One region of the Streptomyces sp. 8N114 genome, then DNA from elsewhere that is predicted to be linked to it. Evidence: riboswitches for the same ligand, from Rfam matches in the RefSeq annotation. Region 1 holds a riboswitch; each other region holds the start of a gene.
What was found. Region 1 has a riboswitch for cyclic di-AMP ahead of ACTWQF_RS31535 (M23 family metallopeptidase). Riboswitches for the same ligand answer to the same signal wherever they lie in the genome.
Positions count from the first base shown of each region.

Region 2: it holds a riboswitch for cyclic di-AMP, as region 1 does, so the genes downstream of both, ACTWQF_RS36255 (M23 family metallopeptidase) here and ACTWQF_RS31535 (M23 family metallopeptidase) in region 1, are expected to answer to the same signal.
Region 3: it holds a riboswitch for cyclic di-AMP, as region 1 does, so the genes downstream of both, ACTWQF_RS16955 (transglycosylase SLT domain-containing protein) here and ACTWQF_RS31535 (M23 family metallopeptidase) in region 1, are expected to answer to the same signal.

Region 1 is NZ_JBQQBT010000026.1:681-7,583, forward strand. It holds gene ACTWQF_RS31530 (aldo/keto reductase) at 1-518, opposite strand, end outside; gene ACTWQF_RS31535 (M23 family metallopeptidase) at 718-1,866, opposite strand; cyclic di-AMP (ydaO/yuaA leader) riboswitch at 1,877-2,051, opposite strand; gene ACTWQF_RS31540 (PP2C family protein-serine/threonine phosphatase) at 2,192-3,421, opposite strand; gene ACTWQF_RS31545 (DUF4232 domain-containing protein) at 3,673-4,527, opposite strand; gene ACTWQF_RS31550 (protein kinase domain-containing protein) at 4,898-6,814, opposite strand; gene ACTWQF_RS31555 (RNA polymerase sigma factor) at 6,833-6,903, shown strand, end outside.
Region 2 is NZ_JBQQBT010000045.1:10,168-17,070, forward strand. It holds gene ACTWQF_RS36245 (M16 family metallopeptidase) at 1-552, shown strand, start outside; gene ACTWQF_RS36250 (M16 family metallopeptidase) at 639-2,009, shown strand; cyclic di-AMP (ydaO/yuaA leader) riboswitch at 2,225-2,382, shown strand; gene ACTWQF_RS36255 (M23 family metallopeptidase) at 2,397-3,221, shown strand; gene ACTWQF_RS36260 (HPr family phosphocarrier protein) at 3,356-3,637, opposite strand; gene ACTWQF_RS36265 (bifunctional acetate--CoA ligase family protein/GNAT family N-acetyltransferase) at 3,807-6,554, shown strand; gene ACTWQF_RS36270 (DUF5998 family protein) at 6,626-6,903, shown strand, end outside.
Region 3 is NZ_JBQQBT010000007.1:66,919-73,821, reverse strand. It holds gene ACTWQF_RS16970 (NAD(P)/FAD-dependent oxidoreductase) at 1-1,016, shown strand, start outside; gene hglS (2-oxoadipate dioxygenase/decarboxylase) at 1,088-2,485, shown strand; gene amaB (L-piperidine-6-carboxylate dehydrogenase) at 2,515-4,044, shown strand; cyclic di-AMP (ydaO/yuaA leader) riboswitch at 4,535-4,710, shown strand; gene ACTWQF_RS16955 (transglycosylase SLT domain-containing protein) at 4,715-5,491, shown strand; gene ACTWQF_RS16950 (glycosyltransferase family 2 protein) at 5,899-6,903, shown strand, end outside.

The DNA of each region.
Region 1 (6,903 bases):
CGGTCGCTGAACGCGAGCGACTCGGCGAGGCGGGACGGCGAGATGTTCGACGCGGCGATCTCGCGGACCTTGCCCTCCCTGACGAGGTCGTCGAGGGCGCCGATGATGTCGGAGACCTCGACCGACTCGTCGTCGAAGTGCGTGTAGTACAGGTCGATGCGGTCCGTCCGCAGGCGGCGCAGCGAGTCCTCGCAGGCGGCCTTGATGGTGGCCGGGGCGAGGCCCATGTGGTCGGGGTGGCGGGCGACCTTGGTGGCGATGACGACGCTGTCACGTACGGACGAGCCACGTGCGGCGAGCCATTCGCCGATGACGGTCTCGGACTCGCCGCCCTTGTTGCCCTCGACCCAGGCCGAGTACGCGTCGGCCGTGTCGATGGCGTTGCCACCGCCGTCGGTGTAGGCGTCGAGGACGGCGAAGGACGTGGGTGTGTCGGCCGTCCAGCCGAAGACGTTGCCGCCGAGCACGAGCGGCGAGACGGACAGCTGACCGATCTTCTTGTCGGCATTCATCTGCATGCCGCGACCGTAACTCGGGGGCGGGCGGTGGCGCGTGACCTCGCTCACCGGGCCGCCCCCCGGTCAGCCCCCGTCAGCCCCTCTCGGCCCTCGGGGCCAAGCCCACGGGCTGCCGTCGGACCCACCGCCCGTCAGCCCGTCGGGCCCATCGCACCTCAGCCGCGTCGGCGCTGCCGGTCCCTCGGCCCTGGACCGGGCCTCAGACGTCGACGCCCTTGGCGCGGAGCCATGGCAGCGGGTCCACCGGGTCGCCGCCGTCGGGGCGGACCTCGACGTGCAGGTGCGGTCCCGAGGAGTTGCCGGTGGAGCCGACCCGGCCGATGACGTCGCCCGTGCCGACCTTGTCGCCCGCCGACTTGGTCATGGACGAGAGGTGGCAGAACGAGAGTTCGGTTCCGTCCTCCAGCTGCAGCACGATGCGGTAGCCGTACGAACCGGCCCAGCCCGCTTCCTTGACGGTGCCGCTGTGGATGGCCTTGACGGGTGTGCCGTTGGGGGCGGCGAAGTCCTGGCCGGTGTGGTCGTTCTGCCACATACCGCCGGCCTGGCCGAACCCGGCGGTGAGCTGGAAGGAGGCCAGCGGCGCCGTGTAACTGCGGGCGAGCTTGGCGCGGCGTTCGGCCTCGGCCTTGCGCTTCCTCTCGGCCTCCGCCTTGCGCTTCTCCTCGGCGGCCTCGCGCGCGCGTTCGGCCTTGGCCTGCTTCTCGGCTGCTGCGGCCCGCTTCGCGGCTTCTTCCGCTGCCGCGTTCGCCGCCTGCCGGGCAGCCTTCTCGCGGGCTTCCGCGTCCTCCGCCGAGCGATGCTGTTCGGCCTGCGCGAGGATGCGGGCGCGCAGTGCCTCGCCGGCGTTGGTGCCGGCCGCCGCGTCCCCCTTGCCCGTACCGGAGACGTCCGCACCGGCTGCGCCGTCCGAGTCGGCGGATCCGTCGGAGTCGTCCGAGTCGTCGGAGAGGAGGGAGCCGATGCCGGGCAGGTCCTCGGCGTCGGGCAGCTGGTCGGGGATGCCCCGTACGGTGTCGGCCGCGGTGTCCAGGTCCGGTACGGATATCGCGCCGGGGTCCTTGTCCTGGGCGGTCGCCATGCCGCCGGCGCCGACCGCCGCGATCATGCCGACGCCGAGTACGGCACCGCCGCGCGCCACGCCGCCGGAACGCTGTTTGGCGACCCGGTGCTTGCCGCGGAGTGGGCGGGTGGACTCCTCGGTGGGGTTCCACTCGTCCCACGGTTCGGCACCGGGCGGCTCGCTGGGGACACCGTAGGGAACGGAGGAGCCGGCCTGGTCGGCGTGCGGGTCGTAGGCGACGGTCTGGGGCGCATGACCGGCAAAGCCCTGGGTTCTGGACGCCACGGGGGCGCTCTCCTTTCCTTCCTCTCGCCTACCGGGTTAGCTGACGGGTTCGGAGCAGGAAGGTCTCCTACGGGCGTCCTCTCGCAAGGGCGTCCGATTCACCCCATCCTCCTCGTCTGGCTGACGAGAAGAGGTGGTTCCCCGGTTCCCACGGTGCGGTCCAGTCGGTTGGGCGCTGCTGGTGCCCCGTATGCGGGATTCGGCGATGGCGCACGGTGCCGTCTTCGTGACGACAGTGACGACCGTGCTGCGTTATCGGACGGTAATAGAACAGGGGCCGTGATTCCAAGTTGTTCCCCGTAATTGGTGGCTGAGCCGGCTGAGCTCAGGAGCGGCTGTGCGACTCGTGGGCGACGGCGAGCAGCGCCATGTCGTCCACGGACCTGCCGCCGGTGTGGGCCGCGACGTCGATCAGGACCGTCTCCAGAAGCTCCTCGGGGTGGGCGAAATAGGTGCGGGCGAGTCGTTCGGCCGGGTCGTAGAAGACACCGTCGGAGTTGCGCGCCTCTGACAGACCGTCGGTGTAGAGGAGCAACTGAGCACCCGGAGGGAAGGGAACCTCCTCCTCGTGGTCCGGCCATCCGCCCAGGTCGGACATGCCGAACGGAAGCGCCGGCAGTTGGGGCTCCAGAAGGGACGCCCTGCCGCGGTGGAGGAGGACCGGCGCGGGGTGGCCCCGGTTGACGATGCGCACAACTGTGGGGCTGTCGCTGTCGGCGCTGCCGTCCCCGGCGCGCTGCGGCGGGCTCTTGCCGGGGGCGGAGGCGTGGGCAGGGGGGTTCTCGGGGGCGGAGGCATGAGCAGGGGGGTTCGGGACCTCCACCAGCACCGCCGTGCTGAAGCCCTCCAACTGTGCCATGCCGAGCTGCCGCCGTCCCTCCCGGTCGAGGGCCCGGTCGAGGCGGGCGGCCACGCCGGAGAGCGATTCCTCCTGCTCGGCCGCCTCACGGAACGTTCCGACGAGGAGTACGACGGCCGACACCGCGTCGAGCCCCTTGCCGCGTACGTCACCGAGCAGCAGCCGTACGCCGTGCGGGGTCTCCTCCGCGGCGTAGAAGTCACCGCCGATCCGGGCTTCGGCCTGCGCGGCACGGTAGCGGGCGGCCACCGCCAGGCCGCCGACCCGGGAAGGTGGGGCGGGCAGCACGGCGAGCTGCACAGCCTCGGCGATACCGCGCGCCGAGGCCAGCCGGCTGCCGCTGCGGAGCAGCACATAGTTGACGCCCACGGCGAGGGCGGAGACGGTCAGGCTGGTGATGGCTCTGGCTTCGGCCTCGATGGCGCTGCCGGTGTCGTGAAAGATGGCGAACAGGATGGTCGCGCCGGAGGAGACGACTGCCGTGACCATCGTGCCCCGGAGGGACAGGAAGGCCGCGGCGGCCAGCGGGGCCGCGGCGAACGGCGCCGAGACGGTCACGTCCCGGGGCGTCGCCATCTCCAGGACGACGCCCAGGACGAACAGCACAACGGGAGTCTGCCGCGCCAGGCGCCACAGCCGTCCCACGTTGTCCTCGTACCTGTTCGCCTTCTTGGTCCCGGCCTCCCTCTCCCGCACGGTCCCAATCTGGCCTGAGAGCGGACTCCGGGCCACTCGGGAGCGTTCGGAGAGGTACGGGGTGCGGGGTACGGGGCAGGCACGGCCACGGGCGCGGATGGAGGGCGGCGGCGGGCGTACGGAGCGGATACGAGCAGCAGGCGGTCCCTACCACGTACGGGACCGCACCGCCTGCGGGCCTGCGCCGATCGGGGCCAACGGTGGGGAGGGGAGGGAAAGGGACGGCAGGCGGGGGGAATCGGGTCGGGGGCTCAGCCGCCGGTGCCGGGGGCCAGTGGGCCGATCTTGGGAACGGATGCCTTGCCGGTGTTGGTGACCGGTCCGCCGGACCAGGACGTCCGGAGGGAGGCCCGCTCGTCGGGCGGGGTGATCCGCACGGCGCTCGGCGTGACCGTGGTGACGTTCGTCAGCTCCGGGTTGGTGTACGAGAGCGGCGCCCAGGCGCTCTTGCCGGGCGCGAGCGTGACGGTCCGGACCTGACCATCCGTCCGGTGGGGGTCGAAGGACACCTGCTCGCCGCTGCTGTTGACGAAGGCGAGCCCGGGATAGCCGCGTACGGTGCATGTGCTGTCGGACCGGTTGGTCAGGACCAGGGCGAAGTTCTCCTGCCCGGCGCCCGGGTGGTTCGGGCCGAACGATGCCTTCAGGTCGGCCGTGTGGCACCGGGAGCCGGAACCGGAGCCCGGTCCCGACCCGCTGCTGCCGGTGTCCGAGCCGCTGCCGCTGGACGAGGAGCCCCCGGAGGAGTCCTCACTGTCCGAACCGGAAGAGTCCGAGCCGCCCGTGCCACCGCTCTGCGAGCCGCTCCCGCCGGTTCCGTTCTCACCGCTGCTGCCGTTCCTGTCGCCGCTCTTGGAGCCACCGTCGGAGTTGCCGGCGGCGGGCGCGGCCTCGCCGTCGACCTTGTCCGGGGACGCCTCCGGGTCCTTGTCGCAGCCGATCAGCAGTGCGCCCGCCGCCAGCACCGCTGTCGTGGCGGCCGCGATGCGGGCCACCCGGCGACGGGGGCGGTACGGGGCGGCCGGGCGGCCGGGCGCCGGGGCCTCGGTGTCGTACAGGGCCTGTGAGAGGTGGGGGGTGGTCGTCGGGTCCTGTCGCTTCGTCATGGCTGCCGTCCCTGGTCGTCCTGTCTGCGGTCGTCCGGCCTCCCGGCGGCTCGCGCGCTGGCTCGTCCTCGTTTCCCAGCCTGCCCTCGGGCATCTGCGCCGTACACAGCCTTCGATGGGCGACTTCCCGGGAAAGTTCCCGGCCCCCGGGGAGTTTTTCCACAGCACCTCGGGCGGGCAACTCTGCACCGTGGCGGGCGGTTTTCAGGTGACGTAAGAGACGGGACAGGACGTGTGGGAGACGGCCCGAACGGCTGGAACCCGACTGCAGATGGCGGACGTCGGATCCCGAGCGCCGGTTTCCGTACGCCGGGGTCGTACGCCGGGGCCAGGAACATTGGAGGGGCGGCGCAAGGACCGCGGGGTACGCCTACAACGGTTTGACGCGCAAGCTGGTCAGCACTCGGTCCGTCCGGGCCGAGCAGTCCTTGTCGCAGCGGATCTGCACGTACACCGGGGGCTTGCCCTTCTGCTTGGGGGACAGGCCGATCTCTTCCAGCGAGTGTCCGGGGGTGGAGCAGGCCGACCAGGTACGGATCCGTCCCTGCCAGCTTCCGTTCTGGAACTTGCGGCTCCCTGTGTACTGGCAGCCTTTGTGGGTGAGTTCAGCCACCTTGTCGGGCAACCGCGGCTGGGTGTCGGCGTTTCCCTGGGGGCGCAGCGTGGTCCGGGGTGTGGGCTCGGCGGCTTCGGCGGCCCTGTCGTCCTTGTCGGCCGGGGCACCGAGCCCCACGAAGACGCCGCTCGTCCCCGAGGTGAGGTCCTGCCAACGGCCCACGTCCTCCGCCACGAGCAGCCCGGGGGCCTTGTCCGCGGAGAGCCCCAGCGCGGAGGGGCTCCAGCCGGAGTCGGTGGTCTCCTGCGCCCACGCTCCGGGCACATGCACACTGACCCGCCCGCTCGCGTCGTCCACCCGTACCGCGGAGGGCTGCCGCGTACGGTCCGGCCCCAGTACCTCACTGACAACTCCCGCCCCGGCCAGCACCACCACGGCGGACCCGATGGCGACGGCACGCCGCCGACGGCGAGTACGCACCGGCCGAGCGGTCCCCCGGGACACCCCGGGCAGCTCGGCGGCGGCCGACTTGGGCGCAGACGTCTGCGGCGCGGAGGCCCCGAGGCGAGAGTTCTCGGACGCGGAGGTTCCGGCCGCGGAAGTCTCGGACGAGGGCGGTTCCGTCGCGGAGCTCTCCACCGCGGAGTTCTCGGATGCGGGCTTCTGGGTCGCCGACGAGGGCGGCTCCGTCGCGGCTGTCGGCGGCTGACCGGGCACCTGGGACACGGGTCGTACGGCCAGGAAGGACAGTTGGGCCGCCGATGGTGCGAGGCTTTCACGTCCGTCGGTGCTCCGGCCCTGCTCCCCCGCCAACCCGCTCGACCGGTCGGACGCGTCCGGCCCGGCCGACCCGGCCGACCCGGCCGCCTTTTGCTGCGGCCCCTCCGTCGGCCCGTCCGGCGCGTTCGTCCCGCCCGCAGGGGCCGAGTTCCGGTCGAGTTCCGTCGCGATCCGGTCAAGTTCGTCCGCGAACTCGGCCGCCGTCGGCCAGCGGCGCTCGCGGTCGGGCTCCATCGCGCGCGCAACGGCCTCCGTCACCGCCCACGGCAGCCCGGGACGCAACTCGTCCAGCGGCATCACCCGCCCCGGATTCCCCGGCACAGCGCCGGTCACCAGGTGGTAGAAGACGGCGCCCAGGCTGTAGATGTCCGCGCGCGCGTCGATGCCCTCGAAGGGTTCGGCCTGCTCAGGCGCCATGTAGCCGACCGATCCGGCAACCACGGTCAGCCCCGACGCGTGCGCGAGGTTCTTGGCCAGGCCGAGGTCGGCGACCAGCACCCGCTCGCGGCCCTGCGCTCCGCCGCTCGTCAGCAGCACGTTGGACGGTTTGATGTCGCGGTGCACCACGCCCGATTCGTGCAGCGCCTCCACTCCGTGCGCCGCCTCCGAGGTGAGCCGCAGCGCCTCGGTCACCGGCAGCGGCCCCGCCGTCATCCGGTCGGCGACCGTGCCCCGGTCCGCGTATTCCATGACGAAGTACGGCCGTTCGTCGTCCAGTTCACCCACGTCGAAGACCTGGACGACACCGCCCGACGACGCCCTGCGCAGCAGCCGCGCCTCGGCCAGGAAGCGCTCCCGGATATCCATCCGGTGGGCCCAGTTGTCGGCCATCACCTTGACTGCGACAGGCGCCTCCAATCGGTCGTCATGTGCGAGCCACACGACTGCGAAGGCACCGGAGCCGAGACGACGGTCGACCCGGTAGCGGCCGATCTGATCAGGTGAAGGCATGCCCCTTATGATGCCTGGATGTGCCCACCGTCCTCCCCCCACACCGTGAACCAGCCATCCGGACGGCCTGAGTCGGCGGGCTCCGGCGA
Region 2 (6,903 bases), on a different contig from region 1:
GGCTACCGCCTGCCGCACGACGGCACCCGCGAGGCGGACGCCGCCGATCTGGCGCTGACCGCGCTCGGCGGTGGCGAGTCCTCCCGCCTCTACACCCGGCTGGTGCGGCACGACCGCACGGCGGTGGCGGCCGGTTTCGGACTGCTCCGGCTGGCGGGCGCGCCCTCGCTGGGCTGGCTGGACATCAAGGCGTCCAGCGGCGCGGAGATCGCCGACATCCAGGCCGCGGTCGACGAGGAGCTGCGCCGCTTCGCGGAGGAGGGGCCCGGCGAGGAGGAGATGGAGCGCGCCCAGGCCCAGTTGGAGCGCGAGTGGCTGGACCGGCTGGCCACGGTCGGTGGCCGCGCCGACGAACTGTGCCGGTACGCGGTGCTCTTCGGTGACCCGCAGCTCGCGCTGACCGCGGTCCGGCGGGTGCTGGAGGTGACCCGCGAGGAGGTGCGGGAGGTGGCGGCCCAGCGGCTGCGCCCCGACAACCGCGCCGTGCTCGTATACGAACCGCTGGCGGACGAGGAAGCGCCCGCGAACGAGGACGAGGAGGCCGGCCAGTGAGCGAGACACCGGCGAGCACGAGCCAGCGCACCGCGGGAGCGGCGAGCACGAGCCCCGCGGGGATCGCGGAGACAGCAGGGAAGAGCATGGAGTTCCACCCCCAGCCGCCCAGCGGCACCCCGAAGCCGTGGGCCTTCCCCACCCCCGAGCGCGGCAAGCTGCCCAACGGGCTGACGGTGCTGCGCTGCCACCGCCCGGGGCAGGAGGTCGTCGCCGTTGAGGTGAACCTGATGGCGCCGCTGGACGCGGAGCCGGAGGGGCTGGACGGGGTCGCCACCATCATGGCCCGCGCCCTGAGCGAGGGCACGGACAAGCACACGGCCGAGGAGTTCGCCGCCGAGCTGGAGCGGTGCGGCGCCACGCTCGACTCGAACGCCGACCACCCCGGTGTGCGGGTCTCGCTGGAGGTGCCCGTATCCCGGCTGCCCAAGGCGCTGGGGCTGCTCGCCGACGCGCTGCGCGCCCCCGCCTTCCCGGACAGCGAGGTGGAACGGCTCGTCGCCAACCGGCTGGACGAGATCCCGCACGAGCTGGCCAACCCGGCCCGCCGCGCCGGCAAGGAGCTCTTCCGCGAGCTGTTCCCCGCCTCATCGCGGATGTCGCGGCCCAGGCAGGGCACCGAGGAGACGGTGCGAGGCATCGACGCGGCTGCGGTACGCGCCTTCTACGAGGCATATGTGCACCCCGCCACCGCCACCGTCGTCGTGGTCGGCGATCTGGAGGGAGTCGACCTCGAGGCGGCGCTCACCGAGAGCCTCGGCAGCTGGACGGGAGCCGCGGCAGTGCCGCGTCCGATGCCGCCGATCACCGCGGACGACAGCGGCCGGGTCGTCATCGTGGACCGGCCCGGAGCGGTGCAGACGCAGCTGCTGATCGGCCGCGTCGGCCCCGACCGGCACGACCGGGTGTGGCCCGCGCAGCTGTTGGGCGTCTACTGCCTGGGCGGCACGCTCACCTCCCGGCTGGACCGGGTGCTGCGTGAGGAGAAGGGCTACACCTACGGCGTGCGCGCCTTCGGCCAGGTGCTGCGTTCCGCCGAGGACGGCAGCGGTGCCGCACTGCTGGCCATCAGCGGCTCGGTGGCCACCGATGTGACAGGGCCCGCGCTGGACGACCTGTGGCAGGTGCTGCGGAAGCTGGCGGACGAGGGACTGACCGACGAGGAACGGGACATCGCGGTACGGAACCTGGTGGGTGTCGCGCCGCTGCGCTACGAGACGGCCGCGGCCGTCGCGGGGACGCTGGCCGACCAGGTCGAGCAGTATCTGCCGGACGACTACCAGGCCCGGCTCTACGCCCAACTCGCCGAGACGGGCACGGTGGAGGCCACGGCGGCGGCGGTGAGCGCCCTGCCCGCCGGCCGGCTGGTGACGGTGCTCGTCGGCGACGCCTCGCAGATCGCCGATCCGGTACGGGAGTTGGGGATCGGCGACGTCAAGGTGGTCTCCGGCTCCTGAGCCCGCGGGCGGAGGCGCGAACGGCGGTCAGAAGTGGGGCCCGGGAGGAGGAATCGCTCCTTCCGGGCCCCTCTCAATGTCCGATTCTGTCGCGGTTGCTGATGAGTTGGAGTGTGGCGTACGTGACAAACCCAGGGATTCGTTTGCCGCCCGGAGTTGGCCCCGTTTAGCGTCGGTGCCGCTGTTCGTCAGAAGTGACCGCACCCGCGGCCGACGGACAGCCATCGCCGAATCCCCGAGGCGCACCTGCCGAGGGGGACCGGGGACCCAGGTCCCATTGGGGTGAATCGGACGGCCTCGCAAGAGGCGGCCCGTAGGAGACCTTCCTGCTCCGAACCCGTCAGCTAACCCGGTAGGCGAGAAGGAAGGAAAGGAGTACGCCTCCGTATGGCGTTCACCCGTGCCACTGGTAAGCACAGGCGTCCGAGTAAGACCCGTCGGGCCGCAGGGGGAGCGGCAGGCATAGCCGGTCTCGCCACCGTGGGCGTCGTAGGGTCCATCGCCACCCCCGCATTCGCCGCGAGCGGCGGCGGACAGAACAACGCCCCCGTCCAGCACGACGCCAAGGTGAGCGAGGTCGTCGGCGGCCCGATCTCCGAGACGCTGGACCAGCAGGCATACGAGCAGGCCCTCCAGGCGGAGCAGACCAAGGCCGAGACCGACGCCAAGGAGGAAGCCGCCAAGGCGAAGGCGGACGCCAAGCGGAAGGCCGACGAGGCCAAGCGCAAGGCCGCCGCCGAGAAGGCGGAGAAGGCGCGCGAGGCGAAGGAGAGGGCCGCCCGGGAGGCCAAGCGGGCGAAGCTCAACGCCTACGTGATGCCTGTCGAGGGCTCCTACGTCTCCACCGGTTACAAGCAGGGCGGCGGCATGTGGTCGTCCGGCAGCCACACCGGCATCGACTTCCACGCGGGCATGAACACCCCGGTCCAGTCCGTGGCCGCGGGCGAGGTCGTGGAGGCCGGCAACGGCGGGGCCTACGGCAACAACGTCGTCATCAAGCACAAGGACGGCACGTACACGCAGTACGGCCACCTGAACTCGATCAGCGTCTCGGTCGGCCAGCAGGTCAAGTCGGGCCAGCAGATCGGCCTCTCCGGCTCCACCGGCAACTCCTCCGGCCCCCACCTGCACTTCGAGGCCCGCACCTCCCCCGAGTACGGCTCGGACATCGACCCGGTCGCCTACCTCCGCGAGCACGGCGTGAAGGTCTGACCGAACGTTGCGGCTTCGCCCGTCGCGGCGGACATTTACGAGGGGGGCGCTGCACCGCCAGGTGCAGCGCCCCCCTCGTGCTCCCCGGCGACACGCTCATGCCGGCGGGCGAGCCCTCGCGCTCGGTCAGACCCTCACACCGTCTCGGGCAGCTCCTCCAAGCCCTCGGAGACCAGCTTCGCCAGCCGGTCGAGGGCCTCCTCCGCACCGTCCGCCTCGGAGGTGAGGACGATCTCCTCGCCCCCCTCCGCACCCAGGCCGAGCACACCGAGCATGGAGGCCGCGTTGACGGGGTTGCCCTCGCCCTTCCGGACGGTGACCGGGACCCCGGCTGCCGAGGCGGCACGGACGAAGATGGAGGCGGGGCGGGCGTGCAGCCCCTCGGCCCAGCCGACGGTGACACGGCGCTCAACCATGGTGTTGCCCTTCGTTCGTCAAACTTGTCCAGACCAGATTTCCACGATTGCCGAGGTGCTCCGTGAGCCGGCGGGTGCGGGCCAGGAAGCGGCGGCGCTCATGCCAGCGACGATACGACGCATCCCGTATCCCTGAGCACCCACCCTCCCTCCGCCGTACGCTGGCCCCATGCCGAGCCCCGAGGAGCGCGCCTACCCCGCCCACTGGGAAGCGGACATCGTGCTGCGCGACGGCGGTACGGCCCGGGTCCGGCCGATCACTCCGGACGACGCGGAGCGGCTGGTCAGCTTCTACGAGCAGGTCTCCGACGAGTCGAAGTACTACCGCTTCTTCGCGCCCTACCCCCGGCTGTCCGACCGCGATGTGCGCCGCTTCACGCACCACGACTACGTCGACCGCGTCGGCCTGGCGGCGACCATCGGCGGTGAGTTCATCGCGACCGTCCGCTACGACCGCATCGACCACCTCGGCCGCCCCGCCAGCGAGCCCGCGGACGAGGCCGAGGTCGCCTTCCTGGTCCGCGACGACCAGCAGGGCAGGGGAGTGGCCTCCGCGCTCCTCGAACACATCGGTGCCGTCGCCCGGGAGCGCGGCATCCGCCGCTTCGCCGCCGAGGTGCTGCCCGCCAACACCAAGATGATCAAGGTGTTCACGGACGCCGGATACTCCCAGAAGCGCAGCTTCGAGGAAGGCTCCGTCCACCTCACCTTCGACCTGGAGCCCACCGAGCGCTCCCTGGCCGTCATGCGGGCCCGCGAACAGCGCGCCGAGGGCCGCTCCGTCGCCCGGCTGCTGGCCCCCGGCTCCATCGCCGTCGTCGGCGCCAGCCGCACCCCCGGCGGAGCGGGGCGTGCCGTGCTGGGCAGCCTGCGCGCCGGAGGCTTCGCCGGGCGGCTGTACGCGGTCAACCACGCGCTGGACCCGGAGGCGTCCCCGACGCTGGCCGGGGTGCCCGGCCACCGGTCGGTGCGGGAGATCCCCGAACACGTCGACCTGGCCGTGCTCGCCGTCCCCGCCGACCAGCTGCACACCGTCATCGGCGAATGCGGCGAGGCGGCCGTGCAGGGGCTGGTCGTCCTCTCCGAAGGGGTCGGCCGGGACGAGCAGCGCGAACTGGTCAGGCTCGCCCGCTCCTACGGCATGCGGCTGATCGGCCCCGGAGCCCTCGGGCTGATCAACACCGGCGAGGACGTACGGCTCAACGCCACCCCCTCCCTGCGGATGCCCGCGCGGGGCAGGATCGGCGTCTTCACCCAGTCCGGCGCCATCGGCATCGCCCTGCTCGACGGGCTGGACCGGCGCGGCAGCGGACCGTCCTCCTTCGTCTCCGCGGGCAACCGGGCCGACGTCTCCGGGAACGATCTCCTCCAGCACTGGGACGAGGACACGGCGACCGACGTCGTCCTCATGTACCTGGAATCCATCGGCAACCCGCGCAAGTTCACCCGGCTCGCCCGGCGCACCGCCGCCCGCAAACCGGTCGTCGTCGTCAAAGGTGCCCGGCAGCGCGGCAGTGCGCCCCCGCCGGGCCACGCGGCGCCGGCAGCCCGCACCCCCGACGCCACCGTCTACGCGCTGCTGCGCCAAGCGGGCGTCCTGATGGTCGACACCTTCACCGACCTGCTGGACACCGGCGTACTCCTCGCCGAGCAGCCGCCGCCCACGGGCCCGCACGTCGGCATCCTCGGCAACACCGAAGCGATGAGCCTGCTGACCTACGACGCCTGCCTCACCGACGGGCTGCGGCCCCGCCCCGTCGTGGCGCTGCCCAGCTCGGCCGGGCCCGGCGACTTCGGCAGGGCGCTGCGCGAGGCGCTCGGCGACGCGGCCACCGACGCGGTGCTGGTCACCGTCATCCCCGCCGTCCCCGCCGAGCTGCCCGGCGGCACCGGCATGGCCAGGCCGGAGTCCCCGCCCGACGGCCATGTCGAGGCCCTGGCCGACGCGCTGCGGGAAGCCGTCGAGGCCGTCGCCGCGACCGAGGGTGCCCCGCGCAAGCCGGTGGCGGTCGTCCACCTGGCGATGGAGGGCCTGCAGAAGGCGCTCGCCAAGCGCGGACTGCCCTCCTACCCGACGCCCGAGCGGGCCGCCCGCGCCCTGGCCGAGGCAGTGCGCTACTCCCGGTGGCGCGCGGAAGCCGGCGACCCGGGCAAGGTCCCCGACCTGGAGGTCGACGAGTCCGCCGCCGCCCAGCTGCTGGCCCGCGCGACCCCCGCAGCACCCGAGCGTGGCCGTGCCCTCACGGACGAGGAAGCGGCCCGGCTGCTGCACAGCTACGGCATCGCCGTCCAGCCCACGCTCCCAGCGCCGGACGCCGACACGGCCGTCGAGGCGGCCCGCACTCTCCGCTTCCCCGTCGCACTCAAGACCACGGCGCCCCATCTTCGGCACCGCGCCGACCTCGGCGGGGTACGGCTGGACATCGCGGGCGAGGCAGGGCTGCGGCGCGCCTACGGAGAGCTGATCCAGGCGCTCGGCGCACCCGAGGAGCTGCGCCCTGTGGTGCAGGCGATGGCACCGCGGGGCGTGGGCACCGTGGTGCGGGGCACGCTCGACCCGGCCATCGGCGCCGTGCTGTCCTTCGGTCTCGCGGGCCCGCCCTCCGAGCTGCTGGGCGATACGGCACACCGGCTGGTGCCGGTCACCGACAAGGAGGCCGCCGGGCTGATCCGGGCGATCCGCTCGGCGCCGCTGCTGTTCGGCTGGCGCGGCGCCGAGCCCTCGGACACCGCCGCGCTGGAGGAGGTGCTGCTGCGGGTCTCGCTGCTGATGGACGATCATCCGCAGGTCGTCGCCGTCGAACTCGACCCGGTCGTGGTGGCACCCCGGGGTGTGACTGTGCTGAGTGCTTCCGTCCGCGTCGCCGAGCCCGGAACCCGCCCCGACCTGGGCGCCCGTCGCCTCCCGGCGTACTGACGGCGCACCGGGGGCGTACGGTGGGGAGCGGGCCGGGGCTGCGTCGCCGTACGGCCCTTAGGATGGCTGTCATGGCGAAGACCGGTACGACGACGCAGGGTCTGCGTGAGGCGATCGAGCGCAGCGGCTACTACCCGGCCCTCGTAGCCGAGGCTGTCGAGGCAGCGGTGGGTGGCGAGCCAGTGGCCTCGTACCTCGTGCATCAGGAGACGACGTTCGACTCCAACGAGGTCCGCCGCCACGTCACGGTCCTGGTGCTCACCCGCACCCGCTTCCTCGTCAGCCACACCGACGAGCAGGCGGCGGACGGCACCTCGCCCTCTCCGTACGCCACCACCTCCACCGAGTC
Region 3 (6,903 bases), on a different contig from region 1:
GCAAACCGATCGGCGGCGTACGCGCCCAGTTCTCGGACCCGCTCAACATCGAGCTGGGCCGCCGCAGCCTGCACGCCTACCAGGACTTCTCCGCCCGCCCGGGAGCCGACATCCGGCTCGACACCGTCGGCTACCTCTTCCTGCTCACCAGCGAGGACCAGGCGGCGGACTTCGCGACCAGCGTCAGTATCCAGAACGGTCTCGATGTGCCCAGCCGCATGATCGACCCGGTGGAGGCACAGCGGCTGTGCCCCTACATCAGCACCGACGGTCTCGTGGCCGCCGCGTACTCACCGGCCGACGGCCACGCCCGCCCGGGACTGGTCGTACAGGGATACGCGAGGGCCGCAGCCCAGGCAGGCGTCACCATTGCCGCGCACACCGAGGTCACCGGTATCGACACGGCCGGCTCTCGGGTGACCCGGGTGCACACCAGCCACGGGACCATCACCTGCGGCGCCGTCGTCTGTACGGCAGGCGCGTGGTCCCGGCAGATCGGCGAGATGGCCGGCGTCAGCCTTCCCGTGCGGCCGGTGCGCCGGCAACTGGCCTTCACCACGCCGCTCGTACCGCCCGCGCCCCGTATCCCCTTCACCATCGACTTCTCCTCGAGCGCCTATTTCCACAACAGCGACGACGGCTTGCTGTTCGGGCTGGCCGACCCCGCGCAGGAGGAGGGCTTCGACACCACCTGGACCCCGGAGTGGCTGGAGCTGTTCCGCGCCGCCGTCCGCCGACGCGCCCCCGCGCTGGCCGGTATGGAGACCGTCGCCGGATGGGCCGGGCTGTACGAGAACACGCCGGACCACAACGCGCTGATCGGCCGCTCCGGGGAGCTCGGCAACTTCCTGTACGCCACGGGGTTCTCCGGTCACGGCTTCCTCCAGGCACCCGCGGTGGGCGAAATCATGCGCGACCTCTATCTGGAACGCCGCCCGTTCGCGGACATCACCCCGCTCAGTGCCGACCGGTTCCGCACAGGTGCCGAGATCCGTCCCGAAGCCCACGTGGTGTGAAGCCGCGTGCACAGCAAAGCGAAAGCGCCATCCCGAAGGAAAGCGTGACCCCCGAAGCGAAAGGCCGAACCATGTCAACGCTCAGCCAGTGGCAGCTACGGGCCGCCTTCGCCGCGCGGCTGTCGGAGATGTACGGGCAGGAAGTGCCCGCCTACACCATGCTCGTGGACGTCTCCCGCGAGGTCAACGAGGACGTTCTGCGGGCCCGCGGCGCCGACGCCGAGCGTCTGGGATCCATCGGCAGGGTGACGGCCGAACGTCACGGCGCCATCCGCGTCGGCACACCGCAGGAACTGCGACAGGTCGCCCGGATCTTCGCTGCCCTCGGCATGCATCCGGTCGGCTTCTACGACCTGCGGGAGGCCGCCGCCAGTGCCGTCCCCGTCGTCTCCACCGCGTTCCGGCCGGTCGACGGCGAGGAGCTGGCACGCAACCCGTTCCGCGTCTTCACCTCCATGCTCACCCCGGCCGACCCCCGCTTCTTCGACCCGGACCTGCGCGCCCGGCTGGAGACCTTTCTCGCCGGCCGCGAACTCTTCCCGCCGGAGCTGCTCACGCTGGCCGACCGCGCCGCAGCGGAGCAGGAGCTGTCCCTGGAGGACGCCGAGCGCTTCCTGCAGCTCGCCGTCGGAGCCTTCGAGCTGTCCGGCGAGCCGGTCGACCGGGCGTGGTACGAGACGCTGGAGCGGATCTCCGCGGTCGCCGCGGACATCGGCGGAGTACGCAGCACGCACATCAACCACCTCACTCCGCGCGTACTGGACATCGACGAGCTGTACCGCCGGATGACCGAGCGCGGCATCGAGATGATCGACACGATCCAGGGCCCGCCGGCCTGGCGGGGGCCGGATGTCCTGCTTCGGCAGACCTCCTTCCGGGCCCTGGCCGAGCCCCGCGCGATGCGCACCCCGGACGGCAGTGTGGTCAGCGGCGCGCTACGCGTCCGGTTCGGCGAGGTCGAGGCACGCGGCATCGCCCTCACCCGCGAAGGCCGTGCCCGGTACGACACGTTGCTCGGCCTCGTCGACCAGCTGAGCGCGCAGGCGCCCGGAGAGAGTCGCGGCGCCGTCGCCCGCAGCGTGTGGGAGGAGCACCTGCCCGACACCGAAGAGGAGCTGGCCGCTCAGGGGCTGGCGTACTTCACCTACCAGGTGGCCGCCGACCGGCCCCGCGACGGCAACCGGCCGCCGGCCGATATCGGCGAACTGCTGCGGCGGGGGTGGGTGCGGGCCGAGCCCGTCGTCTACGAGGACTTCCTGCCCCGCTCGGCCGCCGGCATCTTCCAGTCCAACCTCAGCTCGGAGGGCACCCGCGACAACGCGCAGGAGGGTGCGGCCTACGACGCCGAGTGGCTCTCCGGCGCCATCGGACGCGAGGTGCTCGATCCCTTCGCACTCTACGAACAGCAGCAAAGCCGCTCCCTCACCCAGGTCGCGCGCGCACTGGAACTCGACGGCGCCCTCGCCTGATCCCGTCCCTCCCACTCCTAAGGATGACCATGACCAGCACCGCCCTGCCCACCACGGACGACCTGCGTACCCGCGCACTCACCAGCCTCGGCAACATCGGCGTCACCGTTCCGGAAGGCAGTGACCTCTCCGCGCGGACCCCCATCACCGGAGAGAACCTCTTCGGGCTGAAGGCCGCCGACGCGGCGGACGCCGAAGCCGCCGTCGGCGCAGCGCGCGAGGCGTTCCTCACCTGGCGCACCACGCCGGCGCCGCGTCGCGGAGAGCTCGTGCGCCGGCTGGGCGAGCTGCTGCGTGAGCACAAGAGCGACCTTGCCGATCTCGTCACCATCGAGGCGGGCAAGATCCGCTCCGAGGCCCTGGGTGAAATTCAGGAAATGATCGACATCTGCGACTTCGCCGTGGGGCTGTCCCGCCAGCTGTACGGCCGCACCATCGCCTCGGAACGCCCAGGTCACCGCCTTGCGGAGACGTGGCATCCGCTCGGTGTGGTGGGCGTCGTCTCCGCCTTCAACTTTCCCGCGGCCGTCTGGTCGTGGAACACCGCCGTCGCGCTTGCCTGCGGCGACACGGTCGTCTGGAAGCCCTCGGAGCTCACTCCGCTGATCTCGCTGGCCTGCGACCATCTGCTGGCCCGCGCCGCGGACGAGGTCGGGGCGCCCCGCGACGTCCACCGGCTGCTGCTCGGTGATCGTGTCGTGGGTGAGCAGTTGGTGGACGACCCCCGCGTCGCCCTGGTCAGCGCCACCGGCTCGACCCGGATGGGCCGGGAAGTCGGTCCCCGCGTCGCGGCCCGCTTCGGCCGCAGTCTGCTGGAACTCGGCGGCAACAACGCGGCGATCGTCGCCCCTTCGGCCGACCTCGACCTCGCGGTCCAGGGCATCGTCTTCGCCGCGGCGGGCACCGCGGGTCAGCGCTGCACGACGCTGCGCCGCCTGATCGTCCACCGTGACATCGCGGAGACGCTGGTCGAGCGGCTGACCAGCGCCTACCGCAAGCTGCCGGTCGGCGACCCGTTCGACGAGAACACCCTGGTCGGCCCGCTCGTCTCCACCACGGCCCTCGACGCGATGAACAGCGCGCTGGCCCGGGTCCAGGCGCAGGGCGGCAAGATCCTGGCGGGCGGCAACCGGCGGCTCTCCGAAGCCGCTCCCGAGGCCGCCTACACCGAGCCGGTCCTCGTCCGCGTCGACGAGCAGAACGATGTCGTACGGGAGGAGACCTTCGCCCCGATCCTCTACGTGCTCACCTACGACACCTTGGACGAGGCGATCGCGCTGCACAACGACGTCCCGCAGGGGCTGTCGTCCAGCATCTTCACCCGCGACCAGCAGGAAGCCGAGATCTTCCTCTCGGCCGCGGGCTCCGACTGCGGCATCGCCAACGTCAACATCGGCACCTCCGGTGCGGAGATCGGCGGCGCGTTCGGCGGGGAGAAGGAGACCGGCGGCGGACGCGAGTCCGGCTCCGACGCCTGGAAGTCCTACATGCGCTCGGCCACCAACACCATCAACTACTCCAGCGAACTCTCCCTCGCCCAGAACGTCAGCTTCCTCTGAACGGACCCCGGGCACACGGAAGAACGCACCGAAGAACGCCCGGGAGCCCGCGCCACCTTTCCGGTGGTTGCGGGCTCCCGGGCGTTCTCGGTGAGGAGGTGGACGCATGCCTAACAATCCACCGCCTTTACCAGTTCTCGGCGCGTAATGTCCGGATATAGACGACTTACCGCTCCCACGTGGCCACTTCATAGTCGCTGTGTCAAGAAACACATCCTCGCTTCGAGTCCGCGGGCAAGATCTTCTGTCGGGTCGTCAAGAGACTATCCTTGGCGAGCTTTTCGTAAAACCCGCCAGTTCGCTGCTTTACGCTCAGAAAATGATCCACAGCATAGCGTTGAATAATTCCGAGATCATTCTCCGCGGATACCCGGCATTCGAATCCGGCATCTTGCTCCCAACAATCCGGTGTGTTTCTGTGTCCTCGCTCCGGCCTCCGTAAACGGCCGGAGTTCCCACTGCCGGGGCGCCGAATCCTGCCGCCCGGTGAGGGAAATTCGCACCAGACCACGCCGGCAGGAGCGGGGGACCCAAGTAAGTGCCGTGCCGCATCCAGCGGCCCGGCTAGGGGTGAAGTCATGCCCGTTGCGCCTCGCGCACGGGTTATGGCCGGGCAACTCCAGCCCGAATCCGACAGCTCACCTCGCAGGCGCTAGGAGAGGACACCCCCATGTCACGTGGCCGTCATGCCCGTAAATCGCGCAATGCCCGCCGCTTTTCCCGGCTTTCGCTCGCCCTCGTCGCCGGCGGTGCAGGAATCGCCGCTCCCCTGCTGACCGCAGGCAGCGCGCACGCCGCCCCCGCGCCGGCCAAGGTGCAGGAGCAGAAGCAGGCCACTTCCACCCAGGCCGCCGCCCCGAAGGCGAAGGCCGAGAAGAAGGCCGACTCCCACACCGTCGTGGCCGGCGACACGCTGTACCGGATCGCCGTGGACCACGACATCAAGGGCGGCTGGTCCACCCTCTACAAGGCCAACAAGCAGACCGTCGGCAGCGACCCGGACCTGATCCGTCCCGGCCAGAAGCTGACCCTGGACGCCACCCCGGCGCCCGCCGAGCGGAGCACCACGCCCAAGCGGGCCGACCGCAGCACCGCCGAGCGGACCACCAGCGTGCACAAGACCCAGTCGACCAACCTGGACGGCTGGATCAACGAGGCGCTGGTCATCATGAAGCAGCACGGCATCCCTGGCACCTACCAGGGCATCCACCGCAACATCATCCGGGAGTCCGGTGGCAACCCCAACGCCATCAACAACTGGGACATCAACGCCCAGAACGGCACCCCGTCCATCGGTCTGCTCCAGGTGATCAAGCCGACCTTCGACTCCTTCCACGTCAAGGGCACCGTCTACGACCAGCGGGACCCGGTCGCCAACATCGTCGCGGCGTGCAACTACGCCGCCAACCGCTACGGTTCGATCGACAACGTCAACGGCCCGTACTGAGCCGACGACCCGCAACGCGGCGGCTGCCCCTCACCACGCCGGTGACGGGGCAGCCGCCGCGTTGTGCGCAGGCTTGTCCGGCGCCTCATGCGTACCCGGCATGAGGGCTGCGCTTGCCTCCCCCAAGCTTCGCAGGGGGCCGCGCCCCGCAAGGGGCGCGGGGAACTGCGCGACAAGCCACAACGCAGCGCATTTGACCCACCGGGCGAAAGCACGCAGTTGCGCAGGGCGAATTCCGGGTGGGACAGCGCGTGTGCCGGGCGAGTGGGGCGGTGATTGCGGGAGCCTCGCAACTCAGAGTCCGCAAGGACCTACTCTCCGTTCCGAGTCTGGCGAGCGGAGCGCCCGATTCACCCGAACGCGGCGCCCCCCTGGCAGGGGTACGTCCCGATGGGCACCGTCTGTCCATGGATGACTCGAACAATCTCGTAAGCGTCATAACTCCCGCCTACAATGCGCTCCCCTATCTCAAGCGCTGTATCGCCTCGGTCACGCACCAGTCTCTCGACCCCGGTCGCATAGAGATGATCGTCGTGAACGACGGTTCCACGGACGGCACCGCAGCCGAACTGGATCTCTTGGCCGAACGGCACCCGCGGCTGCTGCGGGTGCTCCATCAGGAGAATTCCGGCGGTCCCTCCGTCCCCCGCAATCGAGCCCTGGACCTGGCGAGCGGGCGGTACGTGTTCTTCCTCGACGCGGACGACTATCTGGCACCGGAGGCGCTGCAGCGGCTCACCACCACCGCCGAGGAGAACAGTGCCGATGTCGTACTCGGCAAGATGGCCTCGGTGGGACGCGGGGTGCCGCGCTCGATGTTCCGGGCCAACCAGCCCGACGCCGACCTGTTCACCTCACGGGTCTACTGGGCGCTCTCCGTTCAGAAGCTCTTCCGCAAAGAGCTGCTCGACCGGCTGCATCTTCGCTTCGACACCAGCCTGCGGATCGGCGAGGACCAGCCCTTCACGGCGCTCGCCTACTTGCGCGCACGCCGCATTTCCGTGGTCGCGGATTACGACTGCTACTACCTCGTACGCCGCCCCGACGGCCAGCATCTGACCCTCACCAACAAGACCGAGCCGGTCCTCGACTCGCTCCACCGGGTGTGTGAGCTGCTTCGGACCGAGCTGGAGCCGGGACCACGACGCGATGCCCTGCTGGAGCGGCACTTCCAGGTGGAGTTGAAGGGCGCCTTTCGATTCCTCGGCAATGAGACGGAATCCGCGGTCCAGCAGCGCGAGTTCAACCGCATGCAGAAACTCGTCACCGATCACGACTCCGACTCCTTCTGGCCCCGGCTCTCCCCGGTCCAGCGCCTGCGCTGTCATCTCACCCAGCACGGCAATCTGGAAGAGCTCCTGGACCACACTCACCGGGCCGACAGCCATATGCCGTTCCGCATTCATATCTCC